Regions from separate parts of the Methylobacterium sp. 77 genome, predicted to be linked through region 1. Evidence: riboswitches for the same ligand, from Rfam matches in the RefSeq annotation. Region 1 holds a riboswitch; the other holds the start of a gene.

The links. A riboswitch is a leader RNA that binds a small molecule or an ion and turns the genes downstream of it on or off. The one in region 1 is predicted to bind cobalamin.
Region 2: it holds a riboswitch for cobalamin, as region 1 does, so the genes downstream of both, A3OK_RS0114380 (CbtB-domain containing protein) here and A3OK_RS0118895 (TonB-dependent siderophore receptor) in region 1, are expected to answer to the same signal.

The regions. Positions count from the first base shown of each region.
Region 1 is NZ_KB910516.1:3,966,566-3,981,769, reverse strand. Features, by position in the region: gene A3OK_RS0118895 (TonB-dependent siderophore receptor) at 1-2,128, opposite strand, end outside; cobalamin riboswitch at 2,427-2,628, opposite strand; gene A3OK_RS0118890 (TonB-dependent siderophore receptor) at 2,725-5,130, opposite strand; gene fhuB (Fe(3+)-hydroxamate ABC transporter permease FhuB) at 5,382-7,400, opposite strand; gene A3OK_RS0118880 (ABC transporter substrate-binding protein) at 7,393-8,322, opposite strand; gene A3OK_RS0118875 (MFS transporter) at 8,312-9,601, opposite strand; gene A3OK_RS0118870 (siderophore-interacting protein) at 9,643-10,710, opposite strand; gene A3OK_RS0118865 (GNAT family N-acetyltransferase) at 11,330-12,109, shown strand; gene A3OK_RS0118860 (non-ribosomal peptide synthetase) at 12,187-15,204, opposite strand, start outside.
Region 2 is NZ_KB910516.1:3,037,608-3,052,811, reverse strand. Features, by position in the region: gene cobJ (precorrin-3B C(17)-methyltransferase) at 1-36, opposite strand, end outside; gene A3OK_RS0114420 (precorrin-2 C(20)-methyltransferase) at 33-824, opposite strand; gene A3OK_RS0114415 (precorrin-8X methylmutase) at 824-1,456, opposite strand; gene A3OK_RS0114410 (hypothetical protein) at 1,453-2,733, opposite strand; gene cobN (cobaltochelatase subunit CobN) at 2,730-6,107, opposite strand; gene A3OK_RS0114400 (DUF4349 domain-containing protein) at 6,121-6,894, opposite strand; gene cobW (cobalamin biosynthesis protein CobW) at 7,047-8,081, opposite strand; gene A3OK_RS0114390 (DUF1636 domain-containing protein) at 8,078-8,515, opposite strand; gene A3OK_RS0114385 (CbtA family protein) at 8,523-9,302, opposite strand; gene A3OK_RS0114380 (CbtB-domain containing protein) at 9,333-9,509, opposite strand; cobalamin riboswitch at 9,565-9,762, opposite strand; gene cobU (bifunctional adenosylcobinamide kinase/adenosylcobinamide-phosphate guanylyltransferase) at 9,848-10,381, shown strand; gene cobO (cob(I)yrinic acid a,c-diamide adenosyltransferase) at 10,378-10,983, shown strand; gene A3OK_RS0114365 (hypothetical protein) at 11,041-11,457, shown strand; gene A3OK_RS0114360 (hypothetical protein) at 11,594-12,325, shown strand; gene A3OK_RS0114355 (cobyric acid synthase) at 12,383-13,843, shown strand; gene A3OK_RS0114350 (MFS transporter) at 13,911-15,204, shown strand, end outside.

The DNA of each region.
Region 1 (15,204 bases):
CGGCGTTGCCGCTGATCGCGTAAGTCTTGTCGAACAGGTTGTAGACGCGAAGGCTCAGGCGCGAGGCCGGGGTGACCTGATGGTCGAGGCCGAGATGGGCCAGGGTATAGTCGGGCCGCGGCGCGGTGTTGGCGAAATCGCTGAAGACCCGGCCGACATTCTGCAGCCCGATCCGGGCCTCCCAATCGCGGGTGAAAGCCCAATTGAGCCAGACATTGGCGACGCGCTGGGGCACGTCGACGGGCTGGTTGCCGGCATAGGAGACGGAGCCCTGCCGGAACTCGTCGTATTGCGCGTGGAGCAGGGCGAGGTTGGCGTCGATGCGCCAGCCATCGGGCAGGCGCAGGGCAAGCGCGCCCTCGACCCCGTGCGAGGATTGTTGGCCCACCTGCGTCGAGACCGTGGGCTGGCCCGGCACCGCCGAGATCAGGTTGTCCTTGACGATGCGGTAGCCGGCGACCGTCCATTCGAGGGCGCCGCCGAGGGCGAGGCCCTTGGCCCCGACCTCGACCTGCTCGCCGGTGGAGAGATCGAACCCGGATAGCGACTGCGACAGGCTGATGAGGCTGCCGACCGGATCGGTGGCGGTGGCGTATTGCACGTAGAGCGCCGAGTCCGGCGTCGGGTTGTAGACGAGGCCGAAGCGGTAGCTCAGCGCCTCGAACGAGCGCTCGAAGGTCGCCCCGGTGACGAGGTTGCGGCGATGCAGGGTCGGCGCATCGAACCGCACGCCGGTGAGGAAGGAGAGCTGCTCGCTCAGGATCAGCCGGTTCTCGGCAAAGACCGACGCCTGATTGGTGCTGGTGGCGTAGGCCGGACTCGCCCGGCCATTCGCCGGGAAAGTGCCCGGATCGAAATTGAACGGGTCGACACTGGTGACGAGGCTGCCGCCCGCGCTGGAGAAGTTGTTGGTGTGGCGGAAATCGACGTGGTTGACGTCGAATCCCACCGCGAATTCATTGCGGAAGCCGAACAGGCTGCCCTTGAACGCCGCGTCGAAGCGGTTCCCGACCTGTTCCTGCTGGTGGTAGATCTCGAGGTAATCCGAGCGGTCGATGAGCCCGGTGGAACGGTTGAAGCTGTATTGCTCGACATCGAGCCAATGGCGCCGGCTCTGCAGCCGGTAGGCGGTGTTGCGGATGGTGATGTCGGCGCTGGGCGTCCACTCGGCCTTGAGCTGGGTCCAGTTATCGGCCCAGGTCACCTTGGCGCCGTCGACATTGTAGTTGTTGTAGCGCAGGGCCTGGACGATCTTGCCGTTCACCAGGGGCGTACCCCAGTAGCGGGCCGGTTCCTGATAACCGAGATCGTGGCTCAGGGTGACGGCGAGATCCGGGTTGAGCTGGAACAGCAGCGCGCCCGAGACCGCGAGGTTGCGGAAGTCGCCATTCTGGTTCAGCCAGCCGCCATCGCGGTTGCCGCTGACATTGAGGCGGTAGGCGACCGCGTCGCCGATGGGACCGCCGAGATCAAGGGCGAGGCGCGCGAGCCCGTCCGACCCGGTGGCGACGCGGGCGGCGTGGATCGGGGTGAAGCTCGGCTTCTTCGAGACCACGTTGACCACGCCGCCGATGGCGCCGTCGCCGTAGAGCACGGAGGCCGGGCCGCGCAGAACCTCGATCCGCTCCACGTTCCAGGTGTCGAACGGGAAGGTCACGGTGCCGGCGCCGACGAACAGGCGGGTGCCATCGTAGAGCTGCTGGATCGAGTTCGGGCCGGCAAAGCCGCGGCTGGAGAAGGCGCCGTTGCCATTGCCCGGCGAGGCGATGGTGGTGATGCCGGTGGCGTTCTGCGTCACCGCCTCGACGACCGTGTTCTGGCCCCGGATGCGGGCGGTCTCGCCGCTGATCACGTCGAGGCTGGCGGGGGTCTCCAGCGGCGTCAGGCCGAGGCGGCTGGCGCTGCGGGACGGCGTGGACAGGTTGAGCCCAACGGGGCTCGCCCGCGTCAGGCTCACCCCCGTTCCCTCGACCGAAAGCTGGTCGAGGGTGACGGCATCCTGCCCGCGCGCCGCGCCGGCCAGCATGGTCGAGGTCGCGAGGGAGAGCAGCAGCGCGGCGCCCTGCCGGCGCGAAGCGGAGGGTAGCCGGATTGCTGGACGCGAAGGAGGGACAACGAGTGACGTCATGGTCGTTCTTGAAAACCGGATTGGGCGCTGGCCGGCGGCCACCATCCCTCTCGCGAAATCGTATGTTATAACGTTACATTATACCATTCACTAGGGAGTCGACGCGCGCGGGACCGGACGGTCTCGGGCTGCGGCGGCGCGGGATGGCGTCTGCAGCGGAAGGAACAGGGACGATCGGGCATCGAGAGCTGACGGCGGGCGCGGAACGGCGCAGTGGCACGTCACCGCGAACGAAGCCGATCCATGCCCGAGAGCATGCTCCGACACCCCACCAGGACACCCCGCCCGATGCGTTTCGCGTGTGACCACGACTGACGGCAGGTCTCCTGGCTCGCGGGTCGCGGCCCTCTCATCGTCTTCCCAGATGCCGGAGCACCCAGTGACGTGTTGATGATGGGCTCGCCGCTTACAGTTGCGGGGGCAGCCGCGGCATCGGAGCGAACTCCTCACCGCATTCCCTTTTGATCCTCCGGGGAGGAACCGTCACGGTCACGCTAGGCGACCGCGGAGAGCCGCGTCAACGACACCGGGGCAACACGGCACAAGAAAAACCCCGGATCTTTCGATCCGGGGCGAAGACGTCGATGCGGGTCGGCCTACCAGCGATAAGTGACCGAGCCGGTGATGCGGCGGCCGTCGCCGTAATTGCAGCCGACATACGTTCCGAGACTCGCGCAGGTGCCGACATAGACCCGGTCGGCCAGGTTGTTGGCCGCGACCTGGAAGCGCCAGCCTTCGTAGGAATACCGGATCGACGCATCCATCAGGAAGTAATCCGGCACGCGGATCGTGTTGGCGGCGTCGGCGAAGGTGTCGCCGACGTAGCGGACACCGAAGCCGAAGCCGAAGCCGCGGAACGGCCCCGTCTGGACGGTGTAATCAGCCCAGTTCGAGATGACGTATTCCGGGACCTGGATCGGCCGGTTTCCGACGGCGCTGCCGATCCCCGAGGGCGGCGTATCCTTGGTCACCTTCGCATTGAGGGCAGTGGCGGAGCTGATGAGGCGGAAGCCTTCCGCGAGCTCGATCGTGGCTTCGGCCTCGATGCCCTTCACCGCGATCTCGCCGGTCTGGTAATAGGCCTGCTGCAGCGGATCGGTCGAATCGAAGGTCAGGGCATTGGTCTTCTTGGTGTCGAACACCGAGACGAGCAGGGTGCTGTTGGACCCCGGCGCCTGATACTTCACGCCGCCCTCGATGGTCTCACCGATCTCGGGCTTTGCGGGCGAAATCGAGTAGGTGCCGGGAATGGCGGCACCGAGGGCGCTCGGCGTGCTCGTCTGAATGTAGAACGGCAGGACATTGAACGAGCGGGCGGCGGCGACGTAGGGCGTCAGGCCGTTATCGAAAAGGTACGAGAGGCCCACGCGACCGCTGTAGGATTCCGCATTCTGGTTCACGCCGAAATTGGTCGGGATCCCGTTGGCGATGCCGTTGGCGTTCAGGAAGGTTCGCACGGCGTCGATCGCCGGGTTCTGCACGTCGGTCGTCGTCTTCACCCAGTCGTAGCGGGCATTGGCGCTCAACAGGAAGCCGTTGGCGAACTTGACCTGATCCTGGGCGTAGATGCCGGTCTGCTCCTGCGACAGGTTGCTCAACAGCGTCCTGCGGAGTGGCCCGATGGCGGATCCGTAGCTCGGGTTCAGCACGTCGATCGGACCGACCAGCGTCGTCCCAGGGCCGCCGAAGAGGAAGTTGGGATCGAAGAACGACTGCGTCGGGCCGCCGAACTGGTCGCTCTTGTGCTTGATGTTGCTGTAGTCGACCCCGAGAAGGGCAGTGTTCTTGAACCAGTCGAACACGTGCTCGTGCTGGATCTGGGTGTCGACGGTGAAGACGCCGTAATCCTCGCGCCAGATCTGGGCCGAGCGGTTCAGCAGCGAGGGCGAAGCCAAATTGTTCAGCCCGGTCGGGTAGACGCTGTTGTAGTCGGTGCTGGCATGGGCGTAGCGCAGGTTCTGGCGCACGGTCCATGCGTCGTCGAAGCGGTGCGAGAACTCGTAGCCGGCCATGGCGCGCTCGGCCTTGAAGCGGCTGAAATCGGGCTCGCCGAGGAAACGGTCGCGCAGGTTCGCCTTCAACGGGTTCGAGCCGTTGGTGTAGTATTGCGGGATCAGGCGGTACTTATCGCCGGTCGTGTCCTTCTGGTAGCTGCCGAGCAGGGTCAGGCTGGTATCGGCGGAGGGCCGGATCGTCACGGCCGGCGCGATGTAGACACGGTCGAGATCAACGTAGTCGGACTGGGTGCCGCCGTTCCGCAGGAACCCGGTGATCCGGTAGAGGATCGTCTTCTCGGGGTTGGCCGGGCCGCTCAGGTCGAAGCCGAACTGCTTGCGGTTATAGGTGCCGTAGGAGCCGAAGATTTCGCGCAGCGGCACGTCGAGGGGCTTCTTGCTGACGAAGTTCACGAGGCCGCCCGGATCGTTCAGGCCGTAGAGACCCGAGGTCGGCCCGCGCAGGACGTCGATGCGCTCGATCCCGTAGGGCTCCTGCGGGAAGCCGGAGAAGCTAGTGATGGGAAGGCGCAGGCCGTCGCGATAGACGCCGCGGATGGTCTGGTCGAAGCCGCGGATGATGAGCTGGTCGAAACGCCCGTCATCGCCCTGGGGGGACGCGTAGACGCCGGCGGTGTAGGCGAGCGAGTCGGCTAGGCTCTGCGCGCCGCGATCCTCGAGCTGCTTCTGCGTCACCACCGAGATCGATTGCGGGATCTCGCGCAGGTTGGCGGTGGATTTCGTGCCGGTGGCGCTCCGGGAGACGATGTAGGAATTGGCCGCGGTCACGCTGTCGCTGGTGCTTCCCACACCGCTGCCCGAGCCCTGCACCGACAGCGTGTCGAGCTGGACCGAGGCGCTGCCCGCGCCCTGCGCGAGGGCCGCGCCGCTCCACAGGGCGGGGGACATGGCGAGCATCGCCACGGTCGAGACGCCGGCGAGGGACCGCGCGCCCTGACGGGTCTTGCGCGAGAACTTGCCGGAGGAGAACGGCATGGCATCAGACATAGAGAAGACCTTGGTCATCGAAAATAAAGCGCAGATGTGAGCTTGAAAGAGCGAGTCATCTCTGTTGCCGCATCGCTTGGAACGATTCAAAAACAAAGATCGCGTTTCGCCAAGACAAATCCACAGCGCGTCTTTGTCAGCAAGACGAAGTTGTACTGCGAATGCGAAAGTTCTGGTTGCGTTGCCCCAGGAACACATTCGTTCTTTGGAATAATTCGAGTCCAAAGGGTCTTACGGGTGCCCGGATACGCTCAGCGGCGGGCGAGCAGCCACATCAGGAACGGTCCGCCGACGAGGGTCGCCACCAATCCGGCGGGAAGCTGGTAGGGGAAGAACGCCATCCGCCCCACGAAATCCGCCGCGACCATGATCAGCGCCCCGACGATCGCGGCGCCGGCGAGTTGCGGCGCCGCGCGGGTGAGGCCCAACAGTCGCGCCACCTGCGGCCCGACGAGGCCGACGAAGCTCAACGGTCCCGCCACCAGGGTGGCGGCGGCGGTGAGGATCGCCGCCAGGGCGAGGATGACGAGGCGGCTGCGGCGCAGGCCGAGGCCGAGCGAGCGGGCGCTCGGGTCGCCGAGCGGAAGCAGGTCGAGCCAGCGGGTCGTCGCGGGAAGGCAGGCGGCCCCGAGGACGAGGACGGCCATGGCGGCCACGGCATCCTCGGGCGCCACCCGCGCCGTGGAGCCCGCCGTCCACCCGAGCAGCATCACCACGGAGGGATCGCCGCTGATCATCAGGATGGTGAGGAGGGCGCCGAAGCCGGTGGTGAGGCCGATGCCGGCCAGCAGCATCTGCTCGGGCGCGGTGTCGGCACGCCGGCCGAGGCTCGCGATCGCCGCGAGGGTCGCGAGCGCCCCGAGGCTGCCGGCGCCGAGCAGAGCCATCCGGTCCGGCGTGCCGAGGACGATCGTGACGGCGATGAGGCCGAGGGCCGCGCCGGAGCTGATCCCGAGCACTTCGGGGCTCGCCAGCGGATTGCCGGTGAGGCGCTGCAGCAGAGTGCCGGCGATGGCCAGCATCGCGCCGGCCGCGAGCGAGGCGGCGACGCGCGGCAGGCGCCAGGGGAGCAAATCTTCGAGACCGGCGCCGACGCTCCAATGCCAGCCGGCCATGTCGCGGCCGAGAACCAGCGCGATGGCGACGAGGACGGCCAGCGCCGCCGCTCCCGCCAGGATCAGGCGCCAGGGCCGCGCGCGGCGGTAGGAGGCGCCGTCATCCTGGTGATGCGGCGAGCCGACGCCGCGCAGGCGCGGCAGCAGCCAGAGCAGCATCGGCACGCCGACGAGGGCGGCGAGCGCCCCGGTCGGCACCTGTGCCACCGGGGCGAGCGCCAGGACCACGGAATCGGTGAGCCAGATCAGGGCGCCGCCGAGAAGAGGCGCGGCGATGAGCCGGTCGCGCAAGGTGCGCGTGCCGGTGAGCCGGACCAGGATCGGCGCGGCGAACCCGACGAAGCCGATGACGCCCACCCCCGCCACCACGAACCCGCCGAGCGCCACGGCCACCGCCACGGCGAGGAACCGGACCCGGCCGAGGGAAAGCCCGAGGCTCCGCGTATTCGCCTCGTCGAGGTCGAGCAGCGCGAGCGGCCGCACCATCAGCGCCACCAGGATCGCGGCCACCGCGAGGCGGGGCGCGAGATAGGCCGGCGCGCTCCAATCGTTCATGGCGAGCGAGCCCGCCCCCCAGACGAACAGGCCGAACAGCCGCTCCTGGTGCAGGATGACGAGGAGGGTCTGGATCGCCCCGCAATAGAGCTCGACCACGAGGCCGGCCAGCAGCAGCCCGAGGGGCGCGAAGCCCTTGGCGCGGCCGAGCGCGAAGACGGCGAGCACCGCCAGGGCGGAGCCCGAGAGCGCCACCGCCTCGCGGCCCTGGGAGAACAGGCCGGGCGCGAACAGGGACGCCAGCGCCAGAGCGAGCTGCGCCCCGGCCGAGATGCCGAGCGTCGAGGGCGAGGCGAGCGGATTGCGCAGAACCTGCTGCAGCACCGTGCCCGACAGGGCGAGGGCAGCGCCGGCGAGCCACGCGGTGACGATGCGCGGCAGCACGCTCTCATGCAGGATGACCTGGGCGATGTCGGTCCAGTCGGGATTCCACAGCGCCTTCAGCGCCGGGCCGAGCGGCATGTCGGCCGTGAGCGTGCGCAGGGTGAGCAGCGCCGCGACGAGGGCGACCGCGCCGATGAGGAGCGCCGTCCCGCCGATCCGCGACCGGCGCGGCGCGAGGGCGGACAGGCCGGGTTCGGCCAGCTTCACCTCAGCCACCGGGACAATCCCGCTTCGAGAGCCCGGCCATCAGTTCGGCGAAGCGCGCGATGGCCGGGAGGCCGCCGTAGAACCAGACCGGGGCCACCACGTCGACCTGGTGGTCGCGCACCGCCGGAAGCGTCCGCCACAGCCGGCTGCCGGCGAGCGCCTTGGCCGCGTCGGATCGGATCGGCCCGATATGGACCATGCGCGCCTCCGCCGAACCGGTCGCGAGCTGCTCGATCCCCACCGCCGTGAAGCCGGAGGCGTTGCTGGCACCGGTCCAGGCATTCTCGATATGCAGGCGGTCGAGCACGGTCTGGAACAGGCTGGTGCGGCCGTAGACCACGACGTTGCGGTGGTCGACGATCCAGACGAGGTAGGTCGGATGCCGCGCGGCCGGGCAGGCGCTCGCCGCCGCCTCGGTGAGAACCGCCTCGGTCCGCGCCTCCAGGGCCTTGGCCTGCTCGACCCGGCCGAGGCGCAGGGCGATGCGCATGGTCTCCGCCTTCGCCCGCTCGTAGGGATCGCCGGCCGCATTGGCGATCGAGACCGCCTCCGTCGGAGCGATGCGCGACAGGAAGCTGCCCTGCGTCGCCACCTGGATCGGGTTGCCGAGGATCAGGTCCGGTTTCAGGCTCGCCAGCAATTCGAGGTTCGGCTCCACCACGAGGCCGAGATCGACCACGCCGTCGGGGAGGGCCGGCGACACCACGGTTCGGTTGTAATTCTCGGGCTGCGTCACCGCGATCGGCACGATGCCGAGGCCGAGGAGCAGCTCCACGGCGCTCCAGTCGAGGGCGGCGACGCGCGGCTGCGCGGGCATCGCCTGCGCGCGGACCTCTTCCTGCGCAGGGATGTCCTCGGCCCCTGCGGGAAGGGCGGCCAGGATGAGGAGGAGGCAGGCCGCCGGTCCGGCGGCAGCCCTCCTAGCGCGCATCGACCGCGGCCAGGGCGAGATCGTCCGCGATGACCTTCGTCTCCGGTGCCAGGCTGGCGCCTCTGAGGGCGGGCGTGAGCGCGGCGATGGCGGCGGTGGCGGCGAGGCACAGGCCGCCGCCGGCCACCATGGCGATCCGGGCGGAGGCGAGATGGGCCGTGGTCCCCGCCTGCATGCCGCCGAGGGCGGGGCCGATGGATTCCTCCAGGACCCACAGGCTCGAGACGCGGCCGAGCATCGCATCCGGTGTCGCGCGCTGGATCAGGGCCGCGCGCAGGATGCCGGCGAGGCTCGCCGCGGCGCCGAGGGCGGCGAGGCAGATCAGGGCGGGGATCATGCCGTCGCTGAAGCCCAGCGCGATGCAGGCGCAGGCCCAGATCGCCACGCAGGCGACGAGCCAGCGCCCGGCGAACGGGCTCGCTCCGGCCCGGCCCGAGCCGAGGGCGCCGACGAGCGCGCCGACCGAGGGGGCGGCATAGAGCAGGCCGATACTGTCCGGCCCCTCGCCGAGACCGTGGGTCGCGAGTTCGGGCAGCAGCACGTAGGGCACGGCGAGGACCAGCGCGACGAGATCGATCAGGAGCAGGCTCAGCACCAGGGGCGAGCGGGCGATGTAGCGCAGGCCGCCCATGAAGCCGTCCTCGTCGGCGGCGAGCGCGGTGACCGGCGTCCCGGCGGCCTGTTCGGCGATCGGCGGCAGGGCGGGCAGGAACGCGAGGACGACCGGCGTGATCCCGGAGATGACGGCCACGGTGCCGTAGCAGGCGACGAGCCCCGCGCCGGCGGTGATGGCGCCCGCCAGGAACGGCCCGGCGATGGCCCCGACCTGCGCCGCGACGGCGGTGAGCGCGGCGGCGCCCGACAGGTGCTCGCGCCCGACCAGCGCCGGGGTCGCGGCCATGATCGCCGGCATGCCGAAGCCGAAGGTGGAGCCGCCGACCACGGCCGCGGCATAGATCGGCCAGACCATCGGCTGGTCGAGGCCGGCATTGGCCATGAGGATCAGGATGGTGAGAAGATGCGCGGTGCGCGACCAGACCATGACCGCGCGGCGGTCGTAGCGGTCGGCGAGCCAGCCGCCGACGATGAGCGCCAGCGCCATCGGCGCGGCCACGGCGGCGTTGAGCAGCGCGACCTGCAGCGACGAGGAGGTCAGCGCGTACATCTGCAGGCTCACGGCGACGCCGAGCACCCCGAAGGCGAGGAACGAGGCCGCCCGCGCCGCATAGAGCAGCCGGAACCCACGGCTCGCGCGCAGGGGAGACAGGTCGAGCATCATGGGATCATGCCGCCTCTGATGACGCTCTGTCCGGTCACGCCTCAATCCTCGTCCTTGGCGTCTTCGTCCGCGCCACGCCGCCAATAGGCCACGGCGAGATGCTGGTCACGGGTCAGACCGCAGGTCTTGCGCCAATGCGCCCGCAGCGCCTTGAACGCATCGAATTCGGACGCTGCCCAGGCAAAGACCCTGCGATCGCGGGGAAACGGGATCGCCCGGACCGCATCCGCCAGCAGCGTGGTCGTGCCGGGCGGGGCGCCGTTGCGATGAAGCCAGCGCAGTTCCAGCCCTTCGGGCCGGTCGAGATCTTGCTCGTCGGCCGGCCCGTCGACCTCGATCACCGCGATCCCGGCCACGTGGCGCGGCAACCGCCCGAGGATGCGGCCGACGGCCGGCAGCCCGGTCTCGTCGGCGGCGAGGCAGTACCAGTCCGCCTCTCCGGCGCTGCGGCCGCCGGGGCCGAGCAGCCCGACCGCGTCGCCGACCTCGGCGCGCTTGGCGAAGGAGGCGCCGGGACCGGCATCGTGATGCATGACGAAATCGATGTCGATCTCGCCGGCCGCCACGTCGATGCGGCGGATCGTGTAGGTCCGCATCGAGGGCGCACCCTCGCCCTGCGGCCAGACCGGAATGCCGTCGATACCCGGAACCGGCCATTGCGGCACGTGACCCGCCGGCGGGATGATGAGGTGCACGTGCATGTCGAACGCATCGTAGCGCGCGAGATCCCGGCCGACGAAGGTGATCCGGCGCATATGCGGCGTGAGATCGACGACGCGCCGCACGCTGATCTCGCGCAGGCTCGGCAGCGTGCGGTCCTCGCAGCCGTCCCCGGTCCAGACGATGGACGCGTCCGTGGCGCCGGGCATCTCCTGGAGATGCGAGGCGAGCATGAATTTGACGACGGCCAGCGAGGTCTCGTCGGTCGCCTCCGCCTTCAGGGCGAGCCCGCCCTCCGCGGCCACCAGGGTGCCGGTTCCGACATCGAAATCGACCCGGCCGCGTCCCGGCTCGTGGAACACCGGGATGTCGTGTTCGAGAAAGTGCTCGCACAGGTCCGCGATGTAGCGGCCGGCATCGTCGAGACGCACCTGCGCTTCGGAAGCCATGGGAATCCCGGAAGTCATGTCAGTCCCGGAAGTCACGGAAGCCGAGGAAGTCACGGAAGCAATGGGGGTCACGAACGATGCTCCACGGTGGCGGGTCGGTATGGGGCCGAGCCTCGGATTTGCTGCAGGCAATAGACCAAGACGAAATTGGAGACAACGCGTGCAAGTTCTAATTTATTCACCGCACTTCGCCGTATAGTACAGAAAAATTTCCATTCATGATGGCATTCATGAATAGCGATATTCGAACATTGCCTTCGATCGAGCCTCTGATCGCTCGATGAGCCGGCCATGGCCCTCTGTTCATCTCGCCCTGATCGCGGCGCCCCGGACAGGAGACCCGACGCGACGAGCCGCATCCGGTGCCGTCCGTCGAAGACGGACACGCGCGGCCATCGCGCACAGATCCTGCTCATCGAGCGCATCGGACTGCATCTCCTCGCTCGGACAAAGATTCGTTCCGGATTTTGACGATCTGATCTGGAATGATTCCGTCTTTCTCGGTGTCATATCGACAGACAGAAACACCACCCCATATCCTCGTCTGTCCAAGGCGCGACATCTCGGGTGAAACCGGGGCATCAGGTCTTGGCTTTGTCGTGACGAGACGGGAGAAAGCATGGCCGATATCGATTTTCGAGAGTTGCTCGATGCCCATTGCCTGATGCAGTCGGGCTGCTACGTCTCGGACATCGAAATCGCCCCCGATGGCGGACGCTATCTCTGGTCGAGCGCCATCCCGGAGCCGGGATTCAATGTCGGCGTCGAGACCACCGACCTCGGCTGGGTGCGCGAGACCTCCGCGAAGCGCGGTCGGCTGCCGGCCCTCCTCGTCACCGAGGACCAGGCGGGCGAATTCGCGACCCATCCCGACCTGCAGGCGGCCTTCCCGACGCGCTGGATGATCCGCGATTGCAGTCAGGCGCAGGCGCCGTCCCTGCCGGAAGGGCTGGCCCTCGCGGAGGACGAGACGGCGGCGCCCGGCGAGGGCTACCTGTCGGTCTGCCGCGGCCTCTACGACGACGCGGGCGTGAATGCGATCGCCGAGGCCGTGTTCCTGCCGGTGCTGCGGGAGGCCCGGCCGGTCGATGGCGTCGAGGCGCACCACCTGACCCTCAGCGAGGAAGGCGTCCCGGTGGCCTGCGCCTCCCTCTACCGCTCGGGGCGCCTCGCCGGTCTCTACAATGTCGGCAGTCTCGCGACCCGTCGCGGACGCGGTCTCGGCGCCCTGGTCACGCGGGCGGCGATTGAGACGGCGAGGCGGGCGGGCGCAGGGACGGTCCTGCTTCAATGCGTGGCGGGCGGCCATGTCGAGCGGCTCTATTCCGGCCTCGGCTTCACCCATGCGGCGAGCCCGACGCTGATGGTGTTCTCGCCCGGTCCCGCCTCGGTGCGATGACGGGAGTGCGGCGGTGCCGACGCTCTCCTCTCCCCGCGGGCGGGGAGCGGCGTGAGGCAGCGATGGGCCCGATCGACTCATAGCGAGGCCGCGAAACTGTCGTGGAATGCGGGGGAATCCACGATCTCGCGATGGGTCACGCCGGGGATCACGGTGACCTGCTCGACCCGGCGCGAGTAGCGACCCCAATCGACGTGGTTGAGGCCGCGCTCCACCGACCGGCCGGCGAGCCAGACGCGGATCGGGCAATCGAAGCCCCGGGCCTTGTAGCGGCGATAGAGCAGCGTGTTGTCGACGAAGGTCCAGAGTTCGTATTCCTTGCTGCCGACACCCGGCCCGTCGAGGGGCAGCGGATCGGGGGCCGCCGCCACATAGGCGAGGAACTGCTCGGTCAGTTCCGGGTCCATGCGCCGGAACAGATCCTCCCAATCGGCCCGCATCGGCGAGCGTTCGAGCCAGGCCGCGACGCCGTCCTGAAGGCGGCGGCGACGCTCCGGAATCAGCACCGGCAGGGCGCCGACGGCGAAGCTCACGTCGATGTCGCAGACGTCGAGCATGCCGACGAAGGTGAGGTCGATGCGGGAGTCCAGCATCCGGGCCGCCTCGTAGGCGAGCACCCCGCCCCAGGACCAGCCGAGCATCGCGCAGGGTCGCCCGGCGCTCTCCTTCTCGATGATCTCCGCGTAGCGGGCGGCGATGTCCTCCACCGAGACCACGCTCTTGCGCGCATCGGTGAGCGAATAGCAGACGAAGCCGGTGACCGGCTGGTCCGGCCCGAGGCGGCGCACCAGCGGCGCGTATTCGCGCGTGTTCACCATCAGGCCGGGGAAGCAATACAGCATCGGCCGCTCGCCGGTCGCGCGCAGGCGCACCACCTGCGCGGTGCCGACCGCGTCGGCGATGAGCGCCGCCGCCAGGGTCTCGACGCTCTGGTTGTTGAAGATGTCGGCGATGGTCGGGCTGCGGTCCGGGAAGGCCGCGCCGAGGGCGGTGAGCACGCGCAGGGCGGTGAGCGAGTTCGCCCCGGCCTCAAAGAAGTTTCGATCGGGCGGGATGGCGGGGAGGCCGAGGGCCTCGGCCCAGATCGCGGCGACGATGGTCTCGGTGGGATCGAGCGGGCGCAGCGCCCCGCCCGTCGCCTCCGCCAGCGGCTCGGGCTCCGGCAGGGCGGCGCGGTCGAGCTTGCCGTTGGGCGTCAGCGGCAGGCGCGCCAGCGCCACGATCCGGCTCGGCACCATGTAATCCGGCAGCCGACGGGCCAGATCCGCACGGATCGCGGACGGGTCGAGCGCCGCCCCGGGCGCCGCCACCGCATAGGCCACCAGCATCGGCCCGGCCGGACCCCGGCGCAGGCTCGCCGCCGCCCCCGCGACGGTCTCCTGCGCCAGCAGCGCCGCCTCGACCTCGCCGAGTTCGATCCGGAACCCGCGCAGCTTCACCTGCGCGTCGGCCCGGCCGAGATAGTCCACCGTGCCGTCCGCCCGCCAGCGCGCCAGATCCCCGGTCCGGTAGAGCCGCCCGCCGGGCCGGCCCGACAACTCCGGGAACGGATCGGGGATGAACCGGTCCGCGCTCTGGCCCGGCTGGCCGAGATAGCCGCGCGCCAGACCGTCGCCGCCGAGATGCAGTTCCCCGGTGACCCCCACCGGCACCGGCTGCAGCGCCGCGTCGAGGATGTAGGCCCGGCGCTCGCCCACCGCCCGGCCGATCGGGGCATAGGCCCCCTCCACCGCGGCCCCGGCCTGCGCCCGCCAGACCAGCGGCGAGATCACCGTCTCGGTCGGGCCGTAGCCGTTGATCAGCAGCGTCGGATCGAGGGCACGGCCGATCAGCGCGAAGCTCTCGCGCGACAAAGCCTCGCCGCCGAAAGCGTAGGAGCGCCGCGTCGGGCGCGGGCCGGTTGCCGCCTCGAGGGCGAGCTGGTGCATGTAGGCGGTGGGGAAGCCCGCATGGGTGACGCCGTGACGCTCCATCGCGTCCAGCGCCTCGCGCGGGGTCCACAGCCCGTCCGGCTTGAGCACGACGCAGCCGCCGAAGGCCAGCGGCACCATCCAGCGCTCCTGCGCCCCGTCGAAGCTCATCGACAGGACGTGGAGCTCGCGGGTGTGGTGGCTGGTGCCGTAGACAGCGCCGGTGGCGCGCACGTGCCGCGCCAGGGGGCCGTGTGCCACGGCGACGCCCTTCGGGGCTCCGGTCGAGCCCGAAGTGTAGATGACGTAGGCGAGCTGGTCCGGATGGGGGATGCGGGCCGGGGCGCTCGCGGGCTCGGACGACAGGTCGAGGGTATCGAGGTCGAGTCTCGCGAGATCGCCCCGTCCGGCCTCGTCCGCCAAACCGTCGAGGGCCGTGCCCTGGGTGAGCAGCAGGCGGGCCCCGGCATCGCGCAGCAGGGCGGCGAGGCGCGGCCGCGGCTGGGCGGGGTCGAGGGGCAGGAAGGCGCCGCCGGCCCGGAGGATGGCGAGGAAGGCGGCGATCTGGTCGGGTCCGCGTGGCAGGGCGACGGCGACCACGGTCTCGGGGCCAATGCCGTCGCGGATCAGGCGATGGGCGAGGCGGTTGGCGGCCCGGTCGAGTTCGCCGAACGAAGTGGTGCGGGGACCGCAGATCACCGCCGGGGCGTCGGGATCGGCGAGAGCCGCCGCGCCGATCAGACCCGGCACCAGCGCATCCGACAGCGGCATCCCGTCCGCATACGGCGCCGACAAAGCCGCCAGCGCCGACGCGCTCACAAGGGGAAGCGTGTCGACGCGGCGACTCGCATCCTCCACCGCCCCGCGCAGCAGGGTGAGGAAGCCGTCGCGCATCCGCTCCATGGTCTCCCGCTGGAACAGATCGCTCGCGTAGCCGAAGGAGCCGCGCAACGCCCCGCCGGCCGCCGTCACCGTCTCCAGCACGAGATCGAACTGGACGTTGCCGGTTCCCCGTCCGAAGGGCGAGACGACGAGGCCGCCGACCTCGAACCGGGCCGGCCCCTCGACGCGGTGACTGTGCATCACCTGGACGACGGGGGTGTGGCTCACGGTCCGCCGGGTCTGGAGCGCCTCCACCAGCCGCTCGAAGGGCAGATCCTGATGCCCCTGCGCATCCACCATGGC
Region 2 (15,204 bases), 930 kb from region 1:
CGGCCCGAGGCCGACGACCGTCACGGAGCCGGTCACGGACGGCGCCCTTCGCCGGGCACCAGGACCATGGAGAAGTAGGGGGCCTCGTCGTCGGGCTTCTCGGCCAGTGCGATCACCTTCTCGCCGGCCATCGTGCCGCGCTCGACATAGACGGCACGGTCGAGAAGGCCGGTTTCGGCCAGTGCCTGACGGACCTTCGGCAGATGGCGGCCGAGCTTCATGATGACGGCGGCGTCGGTGATGCGCAGCCGCTCGACCAGGGCGTCATGACCAAGGGTCGCCGGCAGGATCGTCAGAACGTCATCGCCCCAGGTGATCGGGGTGCCGGCCCTCGTCCAGCAGCCGGACATTCCCGTCACGCCGGGCACCACTTCCACCGGGAAGCGGTCCTTCAGGCGGCGCCAGAGGTGCATGAAGGATCCATAGAAGAACGGATCGCCCTCCGACAGGATCGCCACGTCGCGCCCGGCGTCGAGATGGTCTGCGATCTGCGCCGCCGCGTCCTCGTAGAAGGCTGCCAGCGCCGAGACGTACTCGCCGTGCTCGGGCGGCAATTCCGTGGTGTAGGGATAAACCAGCGGCATTTCGCGGGCGGGATCGCGCATCACCGCGTCGGCGATGGTGCGGGAATTGCCGCGACGCCCCTTCTTGCAGAAATGCACCAGGACCGGTGCCTCCGCGAGAAGCTTCATGGCGCGAACGGTGAGATAATCCGGGTCGCCCGGTCCCATTCCGACGCCGTAGAGCGTGCCGGTGGTGACTGTCCGGGGAATGTCGGTGAACTCCGTCAAATCGGCGGGGCGAGGCCGCTCGTTCGAATCCATCACTCGATCTCGTTGGCGAGGGCGTTGATCGCCGAGGCGGTCATGGCGCTGCCGCCGCGGCGGCCGTGGACGACGATGAAGGGTATACGCCCGTCGCGAGCGAGCGCCTCCTTCGATTCAGCGGCACCGACGAATCCGACAGGGATTCCGATGACGGCAGCCGGCGGGGCCACGCCCTCGTCCAGCAGTTCGAGCAGCCGGAACAGAGCGGTCGGTGCATTGCCGACGGCAACGATGCTGCCGGGAAGATGCTCGCGCCAGAGTTCCATCGCGGCGGCCGTGCGGGTGGTGCCCATCTCTGCGGCGAGCCCTGGCACGCGCGGATCGGTCAGGGTGCAGATCACCCGGTTGTCGGCTGGCAGGCGGGAGCGGGTGACACCGTCGGCGACCATTCGGACGTCGCACAGGATCGGTGCGCCGGCCTTCAGCGCGGCCTCGCCGCTGGCGGCGAAGTCCTCGGAGGCCTCGACGTCCTTCGGCAGGTCGGTCATGCCACAGGCATGGATCATCCGTACGACGACGCGCTCGGCGGTGCCGTTGAAGCGAGTGAGGTCGGCCTCGGCGCGGATCATGGCGAAGGAGCGGGCGTAGATCGCCTGGCCGTCGCGCAGATAGTCGAGGCGCGAACTCATGTCTGTGTCCTGAAAGCGTGTGCGAGGGCGTCGAGCCGGGGGTATTCGGCACTCCTTACGCGGTCCAGCGCCGCGTCGAAAGTGAGGAGCGTCGTCGGCAACGCATCGGGCCGTCCGTCGAGGACGATGCCGTAGTACCCATCGCGTCCGACGAGGGTGAGCGAGGCGGCACCCGGATGCGCGCAGCCTTTGGAACAGCCCGAAACATGGGCCGACAAGCCTCTTGCCGCGAGGGGCTCGAAAACAGCAGCCAGCCGCGCTGCGTCGACGAGCGTCGATGTCGAGCCGGAACCGCAGGCCGGCGCGCCGGGGCAGGCGGCCACTGCGCGTCTCGGATCGTCGGGCTCGGTGATGAAGAGGTCGGCGAGGGCATCTCGGGCTGAGCGAAGGGCGGTTTCATCGGCCGCGAGGATGGCAAATCCGCGGGTCGGCGAGAGATGGATCTCGCTGTCCATGGCCTCCGCTTGATCCGCGAGCCTGTCGAGGGCGTCCGCCGTGCAGCGCCCGAAGGGCGTGTCGAGGAGGAGAGCGGTCCTGCCATCGGCCAATGGCGAGATGCCGGCAGGCCGCAACGGTGAGAGCGGTGGCATCGAACGGGAGCGAAGGCCGAGGGAGGCTGCCAGATCGCCCGTGTGAAGGTCGCGCATCCGCCGTTGACCGCTTGCCGCCAGAATGCGCAGAGCGGCACCGACGATCACCGGAAGCCGCTCCACCTCGATGTCGCCGTGCCAGTCCGAACCGGCAAAGGCCACGGCGAAGCGATCAGGCGCCACGACGACGAGCCGGATATCCGGCTCTGTTCCCCAAAAATCCCCAGCGCGTTCCGGCTGTCCACGAACGGGCAAGGTCGCGACGGCTTCGATCGTCACGACGGCTTTCGCCGGCAGGTGGGGGATGCCCACGCCGATCTGTTCGACCGCGTGCGCGAGGGCGATCACATCCCGTCCGGACAATGGTGCCGTCAGTGTCAGTCGCTGTGGACCGCCATCGTTGCGGACATCGCCCAGACCGGCCACATCGAGCAGCGCCGCGAGCTTCGGACCGGTCTCCTCGGACACACCCCTGACCTGCAGGTTGGCCCGCGCGGTCACATCGATATGGCCGTTCCCGTACCGGCGCGCACCTGTCGCTACCGTCCGTGCCTGGGTGGGCGAGATCACGCCGAGTGGTGGGTGGATGCGGGCCAGCAGCCCGTCTCCGGTCGGCATCGGGCGGGCCAGACTAGGGCACCAGCCCCGACGCGCGGGCTCCGGCGAGACCCGGCGCGGGGCGTTCATTCGGCCGCCTCCGGCATCAGCTCGTCGGCGGCGATGGCGTTGCGGCGGGTGGTCCAGAGGCCGCGACGGCGCGCCTCGTCGAACCGCTCCAGGATGGCACGGGCCGCATCCGCATTGGCGGCGCGCAGAGCATCGAACGTGTCGAGATCGGCGATCATCGCGCCGTAGAGCCGATCGAGATCCGCATCGGAGACCGCGTCCGTGGTCGCGGCGAGAACGAAGACGGCGTCGACCCCCTGCGCCAGCTCCTGTGCGCCGCGATAGCCGTGGCGGAGCTGGGCGGCGATCCAGCGCGGGTTCGAGAGCTTGGCGCCGATGAGGCGGGCGGCATCTTCGCGGGCCGTGCGGGCCTTCGGTTTCTCCGGGTCGGCCACGTCGAGACTGTAGAGGATGGGCGCGCGTCCAACGAGGGCGGCAGCGGCGGAGAACCCGCCCATCGCTTCCACCGCGGCGTCGCCGTCGAGGAGGTCGCGCTCCGCCACATCGAAGGCGTGGACATAGGCGTCCGCCTGGGTGACGCGCTCGGCGAAGCCGGAATCCGCCACGTCCTGCGCGCCGCCATAGGCATGCGACGTCGCCTCGAGATAGGCCCGTCCGAGATCGTCCCGGCTCTTCCAGGCTCCGTCGAGGGCGACTTCGCCGGCACCCGCGCCGTAGCGGCCCGGCGCAGCGCCGTAGACGCGGGAAGAGGCCTCGCCACGGCGGCGCGCGGCGGCGAGCGGGTTCTCGTCGTCCTCTTCGTCGCGTTCGCCGACGGCCGATGCCGCGCGGGCGAGGAGCGACAGGGTCTCGGGAAAGGTATCGCGAAACGCGCCGGAGACGCGCAGGGTCACGTCTATCCTCGGCCGGTCGAGGAGCGCCAACGGCAGCACCTCGAAGCCGGTGACGCGGGTCGAGGCATGGTCCCAGGTCGGGCGCACGCCCATGAGAGCGAGGGCGTGCGCCACGTCCTCGCCGCCCGTGCGAAGCGTTGGCGAGGCCCAGAGATCCATGACGATGCGGGCCGGATACTCGCCCTCGTCCTGCAGGTAGCGCCTCACCACCGCGTCGGCGGCCTTGGCCCCGAGCAAAGTGGCGGCCCGCGTCGGCAGGCTGCGCGGATCGAGGGTGGTGAGGTTGCGCCCCGTAGGCATCACATCCGTCCGCCCGCGCGAGGGCGAGCCGGCGGGGCCGGGCGGAACGAAACGACCGTCGAGGGCGGCGAGCAATCCCGCACGCTCGGCCGCCGCGCAGGCCCTCACGCTGTCGGGTGCCTCGTCCGCCGCCTCGCCGAACACGTGGAGGCCGTCGCGAGTCGTCACCTCGCCGAGGTCGCACAGATGCGCGTCGAGGGCCGTGAGCGCATCGGCCATGGGGGTGTCCGCGTCGATTCCGGCACCGCCGAGCAGGCCAGCATCGCGCGCATCGTCGAGGATCGCCTGGGCGATGATCGCGGCGCGGCGCGGATCGAGGACGCTGGCCGAGGAATATTCCTCCACGAGTTCGCGCAGCCGCGCGGCTGCCGGGGTCAGCCCGGCGCATTCGGTCTGCGGCGTCAGATGTCCCAGCGCAATGCCACCGAGGCGCCGCTTTACCGGGGCCGCCTCACCGGGATCATCGACGATGAACGGATAGATGACGGGCAGATGCCCGATCGCCCGTGCGGGCCAGCATGCCGGTGACAGGGCCACCGCCTTGCCCGGCAGCCATTCCGTCGTGCCATGGGTCCCGAGGTGGATCAGGGCGTCGAAGCGCTCTCGCAATCCGAGATGAAAGGCGAGATAGGCATGGGTCGGCGGCTCGTCCGGGTCGTGATACCCCGCCTTCCGGTCGGCCGCCCGGCCGCGATCGGGCTGAAGGAAGACGGCGAGACGCCCTCCCTTGTCGCCATCTGCAACGCCGTCCCGAGGTGGTTCGTGCGAGGCAGGCGTGGCCAGAACCATCGGGAAGCGGAACGCGCCCGTGACGCAGACAGGATCGGCCTCGGGCTTGCCCCATCGCTGCTCCAGCGTCTCGCGTTCGTCCTGCGCGAGCGTGGCGAGCCACTGCTGATAGACGTCGAGCGGCACTGCGAAAGTCGGACTGTCCTTCGTCAGCATGCGCATCAGCGCATCGGGGCCTGGAAGCGTTCCGAGGGAATAACCGGCGTCACCCAACGTCTCGGCGATCACCCCCGCGCTTGCCGGCGTGTCGAGCCCCACGGCGAATCCGGCCCTGCCGCCGCGGGCGGGATAGTCGGACAGGACCAGGGCGATGCGGCGCGCGGCGCGCGGCCGGTGCTTGAGGGCGATCCAGGCCGCGGCCCGGTCGGCCAGGGCGGCGATCCCGGCGGTGAACGGCACGGCACGGCGCTCGCTGAACCCGTCGATCTCCGGCCCGTCCTCCTTGAACGAAATCGGGAAGCCCGACAGCCGCCCGTCGAATTCGGGAAGGGCCACTTGCATGGCGAGGTCGGCGGCGTTCATTCCCCGAGCCGAGCCATCCCAGGCATCCTGGGATGCGCCGATCGTGAAGGCCTGAAGGATGGGCGCGTCGGCGGCGTCGAGGACGAAGGCGGCATCCTCCCGCGCCGAGAAGGCAGTGGCCGCGATGATGATGTCGGGCCTGCGCGCCGCGATGACCGCCTGTACGGGTTCCAGTGCGAGCGGGTCCTTGAGGCTCGCCACGGCGACCGTCGCGGCGCCGATCCCACGCTGCTCGAGGGCGGCGATGAGGTCCGCCACCGGCCGGGTGTCACCGCCAAGCACGGCCGAGCGATAGACCAGGATCAGGACGAGGGGACGGCCCGCCCCCGCCGCGGAAAGGGCGGTCTCGTGCGCAACCGGGCCGCAGGTCGGGCACCAGGCAAAACCGCGTGGCAGCGCAAGCGGCGGCGGCGCCTCGACACGATATCCGATCTCGAGAGAAAGCCGCCGGATCATCCGGCGCAGGTTGTCGACCCCTCCCGCCCGGCAATAGCCCTCCAGAATCTCCACCAGTTCGGGTGAGGCCGTCGAATAAGCCGTGAGCCGTGGATCGGGCTTGTCGCAGCCCGGGATCACGGCGAGCGTCACGCCGTTGGCGCGGGCGCTGGCTGCCGCGCGTTCGATGCCGTAGCGCCAGTAATCGAGGCCGCCGAGGCAGCGGATGACCACGATCTTCGAGCGCGCGATTACACCGTCCACGTAGAGATCGACGGACATCGGGTGACGCAGCCGCGCCAGCTTGGCGAGGCGGAGAGTCGGAAACTCGGCCCCGCCCCCGGCCGCATCCCGCTCCGCCGCATAGGCGCTCGCCATGCCGGACAGGTCCGAATCCGTGAAGGACAGGAACACGATGTCGCCGGGCGCCTGGCCCAGATCGATGGCGGCCTCGCCCTCGTCGAGACTGACCGTGTCGACGCGGATCAGATGCATGAGCGGCGCCCCGTCATGGCTGCGCCTCGGTCAACGGCTTGCCGATTCTGGCGCGTCGGCGACGGCGAAGGCGCCACAGCGCGCGGATCAGGAACACCGCGATCATCACCAGCGGCAGCCACGGCAGGCTGGCGATGGCGAAGCGCAGGGCCGATCCCGCACTGGCGCCGAAGGTCTGGCCCGCCTGAGCCCAGGCTTCCTCGACGGGGGCGAAAGGCCCGGCGCGAGCCTGGTCGGATTGCAGGGCGACGGACACGATCTCGGTGTCGACGCGCTGGTTCAGCCCGCGCTGCTTGGCCTCGATCTCCTCGATCTGCGATTGGACCTGCGCCAGTTCCTGGGCGATGCGGATCAGGTCCTCCGCGCGCGGATCGGGCTTGGCGGCGAGTTCGTCGAGGCGGCCGCGATAGGCGGTGAGCTGCGCCAACCGACGCCCGCCATCCTCGATGGCGGTGGTGAGGTCGTCGGCACGGGTCGACTGCCGCCGCAGCACGACATCGCCCGCCGCCTCGCCGGGAAGAGGGGCTGTGACGAAGGCGATGTAGGGCGCGACCGATTCATGCGGCAGCCGGACCTGGACCTGCGCCTGTGGTCGACCTGAGGGGCGTGGGCCGTCATCGATCGACGAGGCGACGAGGACGCAGCTCAAGGCGGCGTCCTTCAGACACCTGTCTCGCGCCGCCTCAAAATGCGCCGAGACCCGCTCCGGCGGCAAGCCGATGGTCAGATCGTGGGTATAGGCGAGCTTCGCATCGGTCTTCTGAGCGACCGGATTGAGGCGTGCCATCGTACGGGATTCAGAGGCGCCAGATTCCGGATTGCGGGGGCGCGAATCGGCGCAGCCGCCGATTGTGGCGAGGCACGCCAGTCCGAACGCGGCCAGGACGCTTCGACGCCCGCCATTCAGGACCTGTCGGACCATCCGGGCCGCCAACAGGCTCACCCCGCCAGGGCGGATGCCACCGCCCCCTGGTCGAAACCCTTCAAGCCGATCACGACGAGCCGGCCGTCACGATTCTCGGTGCCGCGCCAGGGGCGGTCGTAGTGATGGGCGATACGGGCGCCGACGCCCTGGACGACGAGTCGCATCGGCTTGCCGGTGACTTCGGCGAAGCCCTTGATGCGCAAGACGCCCGCGGTCTCGGCGGCACGGGCCACGCGGGCGGCCAGATCCTCGGCGCTCACGGTTGCCGGCACGGCGATGGCCACCGAGTCGAAATCGTCGTGGTCGTGGTCCTCGCCCTCGCCGTGATGGGAGGGGCGAGCGTCGAGATCGTCCTCGGCGGCGGCGCCGAGCCCGAGAATCACGCGCGGATCGAGGCGGCCGTGGTCGGATTCGACCATCTTCACCGCGCGGGGAAGCTGGCGCTCCACCTCGGCGCGGACCTTGGCCTTGCCGGCTTCATCGAGGAGGTCGGCCTTGTTCATCACGACGAGGTCGGCGCAGAGGAGCTGGTCCTCGAACACTTCCTCCAGCGGATTGTCGTGGTCGACGCTGGCATCGTCGGCGCGCTGAGCGGCCAGGGCCGCCGGGTCGTCGGCGAAGAAGCCGGCGGCGACGGCCGGTCCGTCGATCACGGCGATGACACCGTCCACCGTCACCCGCGAGCGGATCGCCGGCCAGTGGAAGGCCTGGACCAGGGGCTTCGGCAGGGCGAGGCCGGACGTCTCGATGAGGATGTGCTCGGGCGGGTCGGCCCGGTCGAGGAGCTTGTTGAGAGCCGGCACGAAATCGTCGGCCACGGTGCAGCAGATGCAGCCATTGGCGAGCTCGACGATGTCCTCGTCCTGGCAACCCTCGATGCCGCAGGCGGCGAGGAACGAGCCGTCGAAGCCGATATCCCCGAACTCGTTGACGATGATGGCCAGGCGCCGTCCGCCGGCATTCTCGACGAGGTGGCGGACGAGGGTGGTCTTACCGGCCCCGAGGAAGCCGGTGATGATGGTGCAGGGGATCTTCTCGACGATGCTCATTCGGCGGCGTCCGGAATTCTGTCCGCGCGGGGCGGAGGAAACGGGGGAATGCGGGCGACGACGCCTTTGCGGAACGCGTCCGGCCGCGCCTTCCAGGGCACGATACCGTCCGGTGTGGCCGCATACAGGCCGATGCCCGCGAGGATGGTCTTCGCGGATTCGATCGGGTCGAGGTCGCCGTAGACATAGGTCCAGCGACCTTCGGACGCCACGGCGACGGTACAGGGGCGCTTGCAGACCGAGAGGCATTCGACGCTCTCGACCGTGACGCCATCGGTGCCGGCCTCGGCCACCGCGTCCCGCAGCGCGGAGACGAGGCGGGCACCGGCGCGGGGCTCGGATGTATCGCCGGCCGTGCGGCAGGTGGCGCAGACATAGAGCACGACGGGACCGTCCGCCGGCAAAACCCCGTCGCGCATTTCTTCGTCAGGCATGCTTTCGTCAGGCATGGGACGACGCCGGGCTCTTGCGCCCGACGCTGTTCCAGGCCCAGCCGAAGGCGAGGCCGATCACCGCCCAGAACACGAAGGCGATGCCCAGCGAGCGCGCGGCGAATTGCGCCGCGTAGCCGGGCGGCAGGGCGGAGGCGGTGTGGCTCGTCTCGGGCGCCCCGGCGAGATGAGGTGCCACGAGCAGGACGATGCCGCCCGCGATGGCGATGGAGGAGCGCCGGATCGCGATGAGGTAGAGCCCCATGCCGGTCGCCGCCGCCGTCATGATCCACCAGAACTGGCGTTCGGCGAGCGGTGCCGCCTCCATGCCCGGAAGCTCCGGCGGCAAGCCCAGGGCCGGGGCGAGGGCCACGGCGAGGAAACCGGCGATGGCGAAGCGCAGGCCCGTCTCTGGGCTCGGCTCGCGGCCGCAGGCCAGAAGCACCGCACCGAGGAGGAGCGCGTAGCCGACGCCGCCGACGAGGGTCGCCAGGGCGGTGAAGGCCATGCGCGGCAGGCCGGGTGCGGGCTGCCAGGCCGGAGCGACCTCGCCGCCTTCGACGCCCTCGGTCTTGCCGCCATGCTCGTGGCTCGAATGAACCGGCACGATGAGGGAAGCCGGAGACGCGCCGCGCGGTATCCATTGCGCGGCCGGCGCCGTGGCCTCGCCGCTCTCGTAGCGCTCGGCCGCGATGATCAGCGGCGAGGTGAGGGCGAGCTGAAGCCCCGTCGCGACGACAGCCGCGAGGAAGCCGGCGACCAGGGCCGCCGACACGAGTCGGATGATCATGGGGTCAGGTCCTGCCTGAGCGCGAGGCGGTCAGTGGCAGGGAAAGTTCTGGGCGTGCCGGAAGTCGTGAGCGGCGTTGTGCAGCGCCATCGCGGGGGCGAAACCGGCCATGAACACGAGGCCGAGGCCCAGGAAGGCGGCCATGAGCACGGCGCCGAGGCGCTCGTTGGTGCGGGTGCCGGTGAGAACGAGGGTGTTCGTGTTCATCGTGTCAGGTCTCCAGCCGCCCCGCCGGCGGCATTCGAGGATAGAGCGGGAGGACGATCGGTCCCCTTCGGATGGCAGGTCTCCTGGCTCGCGGGTCGTCCGGTCCTGCCGCCTTCCCGGATTGCTCCAGTGGCCGATGGCAGGTCCGTCTCCGCTCACAGTTGCGGGGGCAGCTGCGGTTTCAGGGCTCGACGCCTCTCACCGCATTCCCTTTTCACCCCGTTTCCGGGGCACCGTCCGAACCTCGCTTCTACGCGCTCGCGCCAGCGCTGACAACGCGTCGCCCCGGCGTTTTACCGGCTTTGACCACGCAGCGTGATTTCGGGCTAAAGGGAGCCATGCGGCAGCTTTCCCCCCGGATGACCCTGGTGCTCGGCGGTGCGCGGTCGGGCAAGAGCCTGCATGCCGAGCGCATGATCGAATCCTGTCCCGCGCCCTGGCTCTACCTCGCCACGGCGCAGGCCTGGGACGACGAGATGCGGGAGCGTATCGCCCTCCACCGCGAGCGGCGCCCGCCCGAATGGATCACGCGGGACGTGCCGATCGATCTGGCGCAGGCCATCGCCGCTTCGGACGGGCCGGTCCTGGTCGATTGTCTCACCCTCTGGCTCACCAACCTGATCCTGTCCGAGGCCGATGTAGAGGCGGCGAGTGCCGCCCTGATCGAAGCCTGCGAGCGGGCACCGGGACCCGTGGTGCTGGTCGGCAACGAGGTCGGGCTCGGCATCGTGCCGGACAACGCACTGGCTCGTCGCTTCCGCGATGCCGCCGGCCGCCTGCACCAGCGCCTCGCCGCGCGCGCCGACCATGTCGTGTTCATGGTGGCGGGACTGCCGATGATCGTGAAACCCCAACCCGGAGCAGCCGCATGAGCGACGCAGAGGCCGACCGCCACCGCGAGAAGATGGAGAAGCGCAAGGCCGTCCAGGACGCCGAAGTCGCGGGCAAGACGATCGAGAAGGGGCTTCTCATCGTCAATACCGGCCCCGGCAAGGGCAAGACCACCGCCGGTCTCGGCCTCCTCCTGCGGGCTTTGGGCCATGGCTGGCGGGTCGGCGTGGTCCAGTTCATCAAGGGCGCCTGGGATACCGGCGAGAAGCACGCGCTCCAGGCCTTCGGCGACCGGATCGAGTGGCATACGTTGGGCGAAGGCTTCACCTGGGAGACGCAGGACAAGACCCGTGACATCGCCGCCGCCGAGCATGCCTGGGCCAAGGCCGAGGAGCTGATGGCCGATCCGACCATCCGCCTCGTTCTCCTCGACGAACTCAACATCGCCCTGCGCTACGATTACCTGCCCATCGACGCAGTGGTGGCCGCCTTCCGTGCGCGGCGTCCAGACCTCCACGTCATCGTCACGGGCCGCAACGCCAAGCCCGCCCTGATCGAGGCCGCCGATCTCGTCACCGAGATGGGAAGCGTCAAGCACCACTTCTCCGCCGGCGTGAAGGCGCAGGAGGGAATCGAGTTCTGAGGGGATGATGTCTCTCGACTCCGGTGGAGGGAGATCATCGTCCGATTGATCGCGCGCGTGAAATCTGCGCTCCTCGTCGCTCTGCAACCGGAAGGTGTGAACATGGTCCGCTGGCTTCCGATCCTGTGTATGGCGGCCCTGGTGTCACCCGCGAGCGCGGCTCCGCTCTGTGGGTACGAGGCGTCCTCCATCGATCGGATCGTCGGCGACATCACCCGCGCGGGCGGTCGCGTGGTGCTGGACACCGCCGACTTCATCGCCGCGGAGGAACCGCGCCGCATGATCCTCTGGACCTTCGCCAAACCGAAATCCGGTCAGTTTCCGGCCTTCATCTGCCGCCAGGTTGTTCAGACGGGGGATCGGATCGACGTCCAGTTGAGGGCCGTCTGCAACGGTGCGAAGCCGGAATGCGACGCCCTGATTGCCAGCGTGCTCGATCAGCAGCAGAAGGCGACCCAGCATCTTCGTCCCTGATGGATGGCATCCGCGATCCGGCGCGGCGCCCTCCACGAGAAACGCGATGGGAAAGATCAGCGCCACGGCGCCTCGCTCGAGCTCGGAGGCTGCGATGCCACATCCTGCGACGGACGGCCCTGGAAGGCATCGAAACATGTTGTGTCCCGCTTCGGCTGCGCGCCTGTTTCGCGCGCTCGCATCCGCGCCGATCCTCCTCCTGAGCCTGGCGACGATGGCGTCCGCGCAGCCCGCTGCCGCCTGGCCCGACACCTATCTCGGGCGGGTCGAGGCGCTGGCGGTGATCGAGGGGTTGAACGCCCGCCTCCTGGCGAGCCGCAGCGCCACGGCGACCCTGGAGGGCTGGTGCGGTGAACACGGCATGGCGGAGACGCCGCGCCTCGCGGCGACGCTCCTGCGCGATGTCGATACGCCCGCATCCGACGAAACGCGCCGGCGGCTCCAGGCCGGGCCGGACACCGTTCTGAAATATCGCAGGGTCCGGCTCGCCTGTGGCGACCACGTCCTGTCGGAGGCCGACAACTGGTACCTGCCCGAGCGGCTGACGCCGGAGATGAACCGCCTCCTCGAGACCACCGAGACGCCGTTTGGCCGGGCCGTCCAGGCGCTCGGAACGACGCGCCAGACCGTCGGTGCCGAATTCCTGTGGCAGCCTCTGCCGCCGGGATGGGACCAGGCGCCTCCATCCGGCCCGACCTGCGGGGCTCTCGCGATTCCCGATCGCCTGTTCAGCCATCGCGCGGTTCTGTTCACGGCGCAGCGGCTGCCGTTCTCGGAGGTGGTGGAGACGTACCGCTCGGCGATCCTCGATTTCCGGCGGGCCGCCCGGCCCGTCGATCCGGCCTGTGCCGCGCCGTCGCGGCCGTGAGACCGGCATGCTAGGGCCAGCGAACGCCCTTCCTTCCGCCGGAACCGATCCGACCGCATGACCGCACGCGCCTTCATGATCCAGGGGACCGGCTCGGATGTCGGCAAGTCGCTGATCGTGGCGGGCCTGTGCCGGGCCTTCGCCCATCGCGGGCTCAGGGTGCGCCCGTTCAAGCCGCAGAACATGTCGAACAACGCCGCCGTCACCGCCGATGGCGGCGAGATCGGCCGCGCCCAGGCGCTGCAGGCGCGGGCCTGCCGGGTGGCGCCTTCGATCCACATGAACCCGGTCCTGCTGAAGCCCCAGAGCGAGACCGGCTCGCAGGTGGTGGTCCAGGGCCGCATGGTCGGCACCGCGAAAGCCAGGGATTACCAGGCCTGGAAGCCGCGCCTGCTGGCCTCCGTGCTGGAAAGTTTCGACCATCTGAAGTGCGAGGCCGATCTCGTCATCGTCGAGGGGGCGGGCTCGGCCTCCGAGGTCAACCTGCGCCGGGGCGACATCGCCAATATGGGTTTCGCCCGCGCCACCGACACGCCGGTGATCCTGCTCGGCGACATCGACCGGGGCGGCGTCATCGCCAGCCTCGTCGGCACGAAGGCGGTGATCGACGCCGAGGATGCGGCGATGATCGCCGGGTTCCTCGTCAACCGCTTCCGGGGCGATCCTACACTGTTCGCGGATGGCATGGCGATGATCGCCGAGGCCACCGGCTGGCCGTCCCTGGGCCTCGTGCCGCACTTTCCGGAGGCCGCGCGCCTGCCGGCCGAGGATGCGCTCGGTCTCGCCGGTTCCGCGTCCTCCGCCCGGACCCGGATCCGCATCGCGGTGCCGGTGCTGCCGCGCATCGCCAATTTCGATGATCTCGATCCGTTGAGGGCCGAGCCGGAAGTGGAGGTGGTGCTGGTCCGGCCGGGCGAGGCGATTCCCGGCGACGTCGCCCTCGTCCTGCTTCCTGGCTCGAAGACCACGATCGACGATCTCGACGCCCTGCGCCGCGAGGGCTGGGACGTGGATATCCGCGCGCATCTGCGCCGGGGCGGCCATGTCCTCGGGCTCTGCGGCGGCTACCAGATGCTCGGCCGCGGCTTGAGCGATCCGCACGGGATCGAGGGCGAGCCGCGCAATGTCGCCGGGCTCGGATTGCTCGATGTCGAGACGGTGATGACGCCGCTGAAGCGTCTCGAGGCGGTGAGCGGCCGGACGGTGGCCGACGACCTGCCGTTCAGCGGCTACGAGATGCATGTGGGCGACACCTCCGGTCCCGATGCCGCGAGACCGCTGCTGCACTTCGCCGACGGACGGGCGGACGGCGCCGTCTCGCGGGACGGGCGGGTCTGCGGCACCTATGTCCACGGCCTCTTCGCCGATGACCGCCAGCGGGCCGCCTGGCTCGCGCGTTTGGGGGCCGCCTCGGACGGCCATTCCTACGAGGGCGAGGTCGAGCGCGTCCTCGATGCGCTCGCGCGACACATCGAGACCCATGTCGATTGCGACCGCCTGCTCAAGCTGGCGCGATAGCCGTCCGTCGGCTTAGGCTCGCCCGGCCAGGCTCCCGTCCGAGGGGCGAGCTTCGAGGAAACACCCGATGACGCCGCCGCCACCAGAGGTCGATGCGCGCCTCGCGCATGACACGGTCAGGACCGTGACGCTGCGGCTGATGCCGCTCCTCGGGCTGATGTACCTGATCGCCTATATCGACCGGCAGAACATCTCCTACGCCAAGCTCCAGATGGTCGGCGACCTGTCGCTCAGCGAGAGTGCCTACGGGCTCGGGGCGTCGCTGTTCTTCCTCGGCTATTTCCTTTTCGAAGTGCCCTCCAACGTCATCATGGAGCGCGTCGGGGCGCGGCGTTGGTTCGCCCGGATCATGCTGACCTGGGGCATCATCACCATCCTGCTCGGCTTTACCCAGAACACGGCGATGTTCTACGCCCTGCGCTTCCTGCTCGGCGTCGCGGAAGCGGGGTTCTTCCCCGGCGTGCTGTTCGCGCTGACCCTGTGGTTCCCGCAATCGCACCGGGCCCGCATGATCGGCTGGTTCATGATCGCGAGCGCGCTCGCCAACGCGGTCGGCGCGGCCATCGGCGGCGCGCTGCTCGATCTCGACGGGCTGCTCGGCCTCAAGGGCTGGCAATGGGTCTTTGTGGCGACCGGTATTCCGGCCCTGATCCTCGCCTTCGTGGTATTGCGCATCCTGCCCGACGGGCCGGAGCGGGCGCCCTGGCTCTCCCGGGAGGGCCGCGATTGGCTCGCCCGCACCCTCGCCTTCGAACGTGAGACCGGAGGTCAGGTCGAGCACGGCAACCCCTTCGCCGCGCTCCTCGACCGGCGGGTCTGGATGCTGGCCTCGGTCTACATCGCCTTCCCGCTGGCGGCCTACGGCCTGAGCTACTGGCTGCCGACCGTGGTGCGCAGCTTCGAGGTCTCGAACACCGTCAACGGTGTCATCAACATCATCCCCTGGCTGATCACCGCCTTCGCCCTGTGGTGGGTGCCGCGTCGCGCGGCCCGTTCCGGCGATCAGGTCTGGCACGTGGTGGTGCCGGGCCTCGTCGCGGCCCTCGCCCTGGTGCTCAGCGTCGTGCTGCCGGGGGCGGTGCTGAAATTCGCCTGCCTCTGCGTGGCGGCGGCGGGCGTGTTCTCGGCCCAGCCGGTATTCTGGTCCCTGCCCGCGACCTTCCTGAAGGGCGCGAGCGCCGCCGCCGGCATCGCCGCGATCAATTCGGTCGGCAATCTCGGCGGCTTCATCTCGCAGAACGCGGTGCCGTTCATCCGCGATCGGACCGGCAGCGACCTCGTCCCGATGTACTTCCTCGCCGCCTGCCTCGCCTGCGGGGCGAGCCTGATGTTCGTGGTGCTGTCGGCCCTGCGCCGGGACG